One region of the Streptomyces sp. NPDC001194 genome, then DNA from elsewhere that is predicted to be linked to it. Evidence: riboswitches for the same ligand, from Rfam matches in the RefSeq annotation. Region 1 holds a riboswitch; the other holds the start of a gene.
What was found. A riboswitch is a leader RNA that binds a small molecule or an ion and turns the genes downstream of it on or off. The one in region 1 is predicted to bind cobalamin.
Positions count from the first base shown of each region.

Region 2: it holds a riboswitch for cobalamin, as region 1 does, so the genes downstream of both, ACFY1T_RS23605 (aldehyde dehydrogenase family protein) here and metE (5-methyltetrahydropteroyltriglutamate--homocysteine S-methyltransferase) in region 1, are expected to answer to the same signal.

Region 1 covers NZ_JBIAXU010000007.1:65,176-68,443, reverse strand. Annotated here, with positions in the region: gene metE (5-methyltetrahydropteroyltriglutamate--homocysteine S-methyltransferase) at 1-1,485, opposite strand, end outside; cobalamin riboswitch at 1,675-1,830, opposite strand; gene ACFY1T_RS17645 (oleate hydratase) at 1,986-3,268, opposite strand, start outside.
Region 2 covers NZ_JBIAXU010000012.1:198,742-202,009, reverse strand. Annotated here, with positions in the region: gene ACFY1T_RS23610 (MDR family MFS transporter) at 1-1,433, shown strand, start outside; cobalamin riboswitch at 1,540-1,672, shown strand; partial or broken gene ACFY1T_RS23605 (aldehyde dehydrogenase family protein) at 2,016-2,688, shown strand; partial or broken gene ACFY1T_RS23600 (enoyl-CoA hydratase-related protein) at 2,673-3,137, shown strand; gene ACFY1T_RS23595 (ATP-binding protein) at 3,233-3,268, opposite strand, start outside.

The sequences.
Region 1 (3,268 bases):
CAGGACGTCGATCCCGGTCTTCTCCTGGAAGGAGAGCACCTCGCGGATCTCGTCCTTGATCCGCTCCTCGTAACCGGCCGTGTCGATGCGGCCGGCCCGCAGGTCGGCGCGGGCGGTGCGCAGCTCGTTCGTCTGGGGGAAGGAGCCGATGGTCGTCGTCGGCAGCAGGGGCAGCCCGAGGAGGGCGCGCTGGGCCGCGGTCCGCTGTGCGTAGGGCTGAGAGCGCCGTCCGTCGGCGTCGGTGATCGCGGCGGTACGGGCGCGCACGGCGGGGTCGTGGGTGATGGCGGAGCCGGCGCGGGAGGCCAGGTCGGCCCGGTTGGCGGCGAGTTCGGCCGCGATGGCGCCGGTGCCCTTGGCGAGTCCGCGGGCCAGGGTGGCGATCTCGGCGGTCTTCTGGCGGGCGAAGGCGAGCCAGCGCCGGACCTGCGGATCGATGTCGCGTTCGGCACTCGCGTCGAGTGGGACGTGCAGGAGCGAGCAGGACGCCGCGACGTCCACCCGGCCGGCGAGACCCAGGAGGGTGCCGAGGGTGGTCAGGGACTTCTGGTGGTCGTTGATCCAGATGTTGCGTCCGTCGACCACGCCGGCGACGAGCCGCTTGCCGGGCAGTCCGCCGACCGCGGCGAGGTCGGCGAGGTTCGCGGCGCCGCGGCCCGTGAAGTCGAGGGCGAGGCCTTCGACGGGGGCCGCGGCCAGCACCTGGAGGGCGTCGCCGAGCCGGTCGAAGTACGAGGCGACGAGCACCTTGGGGCGGTCGGTCGGCGCGCCGAGCTCGCGGTAGGCGCGGGCGGCGGCGTTCAGGTCGGCCGGGGTGCGGTCCTGGACCAGGGCGGGCTCGTCCAGCTGCACCCACTCGGCGCCGGCGGCCCGCAGGTCGGCCAGGACCCGGGCGTAGACGGGCAGCAGCCGGTCGAGCAGGGTCAGCGGCTGGAAGTCGGCGGCCACGCCCGGGGCGGGCTTGGCCAGCAGCAGGTAGGTGACGGGGCCGACCAGGACCGGGCGGGCCGTGTGCCCGAGCCCGAGGGCCTGCTCCAGCTCGGCGACCTGCCGGGTGGAATCGGCGGTGAAGACGGTGTCCGGGCCGAGCTCGGGGACCAGGTAGTGGTAGTTGGTGTCGAACCACTTGGTCATCTCGAGCGGGGCGGCGTCCTGGGTGCCTCGGGCCATCGCGAAGTAGCCGTCGAGGGCGTCGGCGGCGACCGCCGCGCGGTGCCGCTCGGGGACGGCGCCGACCATGACGCTGGTGTCCAGGACGTGGTCGTAGTACGAGAAGTCACCGGTCGGCACCTCGGTGATGCCGGCGTCGGCCAGCTGCTGCCAGTTCGAACGGCGCAGGCCGGCCGCGGTCTCCCGGAGGGCGTCGGCGGTGACGAGGCCCTTCCAGTAGCCCTCGACGGCCTTCTTCAGTTCGCGGCCCCGTCCCTGGCGGGGGTAGCCGTACACGGTGGCTCGTGCTGCCGCGGCTGCGGGCTTCGCTGTCACGGAACTCTCCTTCGCGAGATGTGTCCAGAACATCCCGGACGACGGGACGCGGACGCGAAGGGACGACAGAACGCGCGGACCACGCCGCGGGAGGGAACACCGCACGTGCCGCTCGCTGTGTACGCCGACCCGCCCACGAGGTCACCGGGATGTCCGCATGCGGAATTCGTCCGCGTGCGGGCAACGGGCAGGTCTTCGGACTCGCGGGCACGCCTGCCGGTCTCCCGGCGGGCACCTAGTGGCCGTCGCTTCCCAGGACCGTTGTCCGGTCCCAGTGCGTATGACGGCGGTCGTTCCCGCTCACCGCTGCGGGGCAGTCCCGGATTCCCACCGGGTTCCCTCTTACGACGCATCCCGCCTGGCGGACGGGGCGAACCAGCTGCACCGGCCACCCTAGGACGCGCGGTCTCCCACCGGCGAGCCGTGTCCGTCATTCGGACGAAAAGGTGAGACGCCCTGCCGGTGGCGCGTGGGCCGTCAGCCGTCTCGAGGCGCCGGAGTCAGCGGCGGTGCATCGTGTGCAGGGCTTCGAGCAGGACCTTCGGGTCGTGGGCTCCCTTGTGGACCGGCGGGGGCCGCCGGTCGAGGTGGAGCAGGCCGGCCACGGCGGTCCAGGCGGTGCGGACCGAGTACTCGACGGTGAACACCACATCGTCGGGTACTTCGGCGTACTGGCCGATGAAGGCCAGGTTGGTGGATCCCTCGGGGACGACGTCGGGCCGGTCGCCGGCCTTGCGGACGAGGAACTGGCTGGTGATGTACGGCATCAGGGCCGGCCGTACGACGGACGACTCCAGGATCTGCCCGCTCTGGGCGAGCCGCAGGTGTCCCAGCACCTCGGTCAGCACCTCGCGGCCCGTGCACCGCGCCATCGTCTTGCCCACGTGGTCGCCGGCCTTGTCCGGGAACAGTGCGTAGCCCCACCAGACGTAGGTGTCCTGCGGCTGTTCGTGGAAGTGCGGCTGGTGGTTGAGCACGATGGTGAGCAGCCAGGAGGAGTCCTTGAAGGTGATCAGTCCGCCCTTGCCGGCCTCGCTCCCCGAGAACTCCTCCATGGCCTTGAAGAAGGTCGGGTCCCGGGTGGTGACGGTGAAGGACCCCCAGGTGGAGTCCGCGACGGAGGAGTCGAACACCGAAGGGTCGCCCAGGTGGGGGCGTTTGGCCGCCAGGGCGTGCCACAGCAGCCACGATGCGTCGGGGACCGAGGTGTCCGGTACGGCGGCGGTGTCGGTGGATCCGAGGGCCGAGCGGGCGGTCATCGAGCCGTTGGTGACGAACACCAGGTCCTCGGGGGCGACGGGGATCCGCTCGGTCGTGCCGCCGCGCGTGCAGGTGAGGGAGGTGACGGTGACGCCCTCGCCTTCGGCCAACCCGGCATCGGTGACGGTGGTGTTCATCGCGAAGGTGACGCCCTGGCTCCGCAGCCAGGCCCGCAGCGGGCGCACGATCGAGTCGTACTGGTTGAAGCGCGTGCGGTAGATGCCGGACATGGTGTCGAAGGTCTTGAACAGGTGGACGAACCGGTTGAGGTAGCGCCGGAACTCGATTGCCGAGTGCCAGGGCTCGAAGGCGAAGGTCGTGCACCACATGAACCAGAAGTTGGTGGTGAAGAACTCCGGAGCGAAGCAGTCGGAGATGCGCTTGCCGTCGAGGCGCGATTCGGGGGTCGCCACGCACGCCACCAGGTCGAGCCGGTCACGCTCGGAGAAGCCCATGGAACGGGTGTCGACACGGCGGCCGGCGGCGTCGACGAGGCGGGCCTTGTCGTTCCAGGCGAAGTCCT
Region 2 (3,268 bases), on a different contig from region 1:
ACCCCAGGCGCTGGTGGGGCCTGGCGGTGATCGCCCTGGTACAGCTGATGGCGCTGCTCCAAGCGGCGAACCTCAGCGTCGCGCTTCCGGCCATCGCGGCCGACCTGCACCTGTCCTCCGACGGCCTGCGCACGCTGGAGAACGTCTATTTCATCGCCTTCGGCGCGGTGCTGCTGATCGGCGGGCACATCGCGGACCTGGCAGGACGCAAACGGACACTGATCGTCGGCCTGCTCGGCTGCGCGGCCGCCTCCGCGCTCGGCGGCTCGGCCGGGGACGCCGGCACGCTCGTCTGGGCCCGCGTCCTGCAGGGCGTCTTCGGCGCGCTGCTCACGGCGTCCGCGCTGTCCCTGGTGGCCACCGGCTTCACCGATCCGAAGGAACGCGGCAGGGCGTTCGGGATCTACGCCGCGATCACGGCCTCCGGCACGGCACTCGGGATGGCCGAGGGCGGCTGGCTGCTCACCGCCATGAGCTGGCGCTGGTCTCTGTTCGTCGGCGTCCCCATCGCCGTGATCGGCCTGATCGGGACGCTCACCCTGGTGCACGAGCGCCCGGGCCGCACGGACGGCCACTTCGACGCGCCGGGCGTACTGCTCGGCTCCGGCGGGGTCGCCGCCCTCCTCTACGGACTGAACGAGGCCCAGAACAGCGGCTGGGCCGCCCCCCTGACCCTGGTCCTGCTCGTGGGCGGCCTCCTCCTGCTCGTGGGCTTCCTGTGGTGGCAGTCCGCGGCGGCGAGCCCGCTCCTCCCCGCGTACGTCTTCAAGGACCCGGACCGCGCCGGCGGCCTCCTCGGCATGCTCCTGGCCGGAGCCGGCACCGTCGCCCTGTACCCGGTCGTCGGCTACCACCTCGCGACCGCCCTGCGCTACGACCCGGTCATGGCCGCAGCGGCCTTCCTCCCGATGGTCGCCGCGATCGTGATCGGCTCCACGCAGGTCTCCGCCCGGCTGCTGCCCCGCGTCGCACCCCGCGTCCCGATCCTGGGGGGCCTGGTGCTCACCGCCGTCGGGCTGCTCCTGCTGACCCGCCTGGGCTTCGACAGCTCGTACGCGATCGGGGTGCTGCCCGCCCTGCTGCTCATCGGCCTCGGGATCGGCATGGCCTTCGTGCCGATCCTCGCCACCGTGACCGGCGCGGTCGCCGCGGAGCGCTCCGGCGGCGCGGCGGCAGCCGTCCTCACGGCCCAGGAGCTGGGCCTGGCGATCGGCGCGGCGGTGCTGGGCACCGTGATCTCCGTCCACGTGGACCGCCTGCGCGCCGGATCGGTGCTGCCCGTCATGATCGAGAAGGAGCTGCTGCGCGCCGAGACGGTGAACTTCTGGTGGGCGGCCGGCAGCGTACTGCTCGCGGTCCTGGTCGCCGCCCTGACGATCAGGTCCCGGGGGCCCCGGGGCGATGCGCAGGCCGCCCCCGCCGCGGGGACGTGATCCTGCGCGCGTTCACCCGAGGCGGTGGAGCCGGCCGGACTTCCGGTGGAGGGGGTGGACTTACTAGGACGTCCGACTATATGTTCGTGAGCGAGCCCGCGGTGCAGGGAAGCCGGTGTGAATCCGGCGCGGTCCCGCCACTGTGACCGGGAAGCGTGCTGTCCAGCAGGTCAGGCCACTGACGGAGAGATCCGCCGGGAAGGCCGGGCGGCGCGCGGTGATCCGGGAGTCAGGATACCGGCCGTGGGGTGTTCCGTGTTGTCCACGAGGATGGAGAAGACACGCATGGCACCGGTACGTGACCACGGCCCTGGTGATCCGGCGGAGTTCGCGAAGCACGCGGCCCTGACCGCGCGTTCGTAGCTCACCGAAGGCGTCCGCACCCGCGCCTGCACCCGCTTCCCGCAAGCGCGTCCCCCTCCGCGTCCGCAGCCGCGTCGGCACCCGCCATCGGCGATCCGCCGCACGCCTGCCGCCTTCGCCGTCCCGCGGCCGCCCGACGGCGGCGTGCACCACGACCGGTGCCGCCGCGCGGGCCCGCCGCGCCCTCCTCGGATCTCACCTGACGAGAGCAGGCTTCCCATGGTCCGTGAACTCACCCACTTCATCGGCGGAAAGCACACCACGGGGACCTCCGGTCTCCACGCCGACGTGTACGACCCCAATACAGGAGCCGTCCAGGCCAGGGTCCCGCTGGCCGGACGCGCCGACACCGAGGCGGCCGTCGCCAACGCCGAGGAAGCGCAGCGGGAATGGGGCCGGTGGAACCCGCAGCGACGCGCCCGCGTCATGCTGCGCTTCCTCCAGCTCGTCGAAGGCGAACGCGAGGCGCTGGCCCGGCTGCTGTCCGCCGAGCACGGCAAGACCGTCGCCGACGCCCACGGCGACCTCCAACGCGGACTGGAGGTGGTCGAGTTCGCCGCCGGGATCCCGCACCTGCTCAAAGGCGAATTCACCGACAACGCCGGCACCGGCATCGACGTGCACTCCCTGCGCTCCCCGCTCGGCGTCGTCGCCGGGATCACCCCCTTCAACTTCCCCGCGATGATCCCGCTGTGGAAGGCCGCGCCCGCCCTCGCCTGCGGGAACGCCTTCGTCCTCAAACCCTCGGAGCGGGATCCGTCCGTACCGCTGCGCCTCGCGGAGCTGTTCCTGGAGGCCGGTCTGCCCCCGGGCGTGTTCAACGTGGTCAACGGAGGCAAGGAGGCCGTCGACACCCTCCTGGAGGATCCGCGCGTCCACGCCCTCGGCGGCGGATGCGAGCTGGCCATGCTCTGCGACATCCTGCTGGCCTCCGACACCGCCGTCTTCGGGCAACCCGAGATCAAGCTCGGGGTGATCCCCGGCATCGGCGGCTCCCAGCGGCTGACCCGCGCCGTCGGCAAGGCCAAGGCGATGGAACTCTGCCTGACCGGGCGGACCATGGACGCCGCCGAGGCCGAACGGGCCGGCCTGGTATCCCGCGTCGTCCCGGCGGACGAGCTGCTCGCCGAGGCCCTCGCCGTCGCCGAAACGGTGGCCGCCATGTCCGCCCCCGTCGCCATGATGGCCAAGGAGGCCGTGAACCGGGCCTTCGAGACCACCCTGGCCGAGGGCGTCCGCTTCGAACGCCGCCTCTTCCACGCCGTGTTCGCCACCGCCGACCAGAAGGAGGGCATGAGCGCCTTCTTGGACAAGCGCGCCGCGGAGTTCACCCACCGCTGACCGGACTGCGATCCGCCCCCTCTCCCGGCCGGGAGAGGGGGCGGATCACCTGGTCCGGCGATCGCGCGGAGCGCCCCGAGCCCGCGCCCGGACCGTCAGCTCCCCAGGGCCCGGCGCAGGCCGAGGCGGTC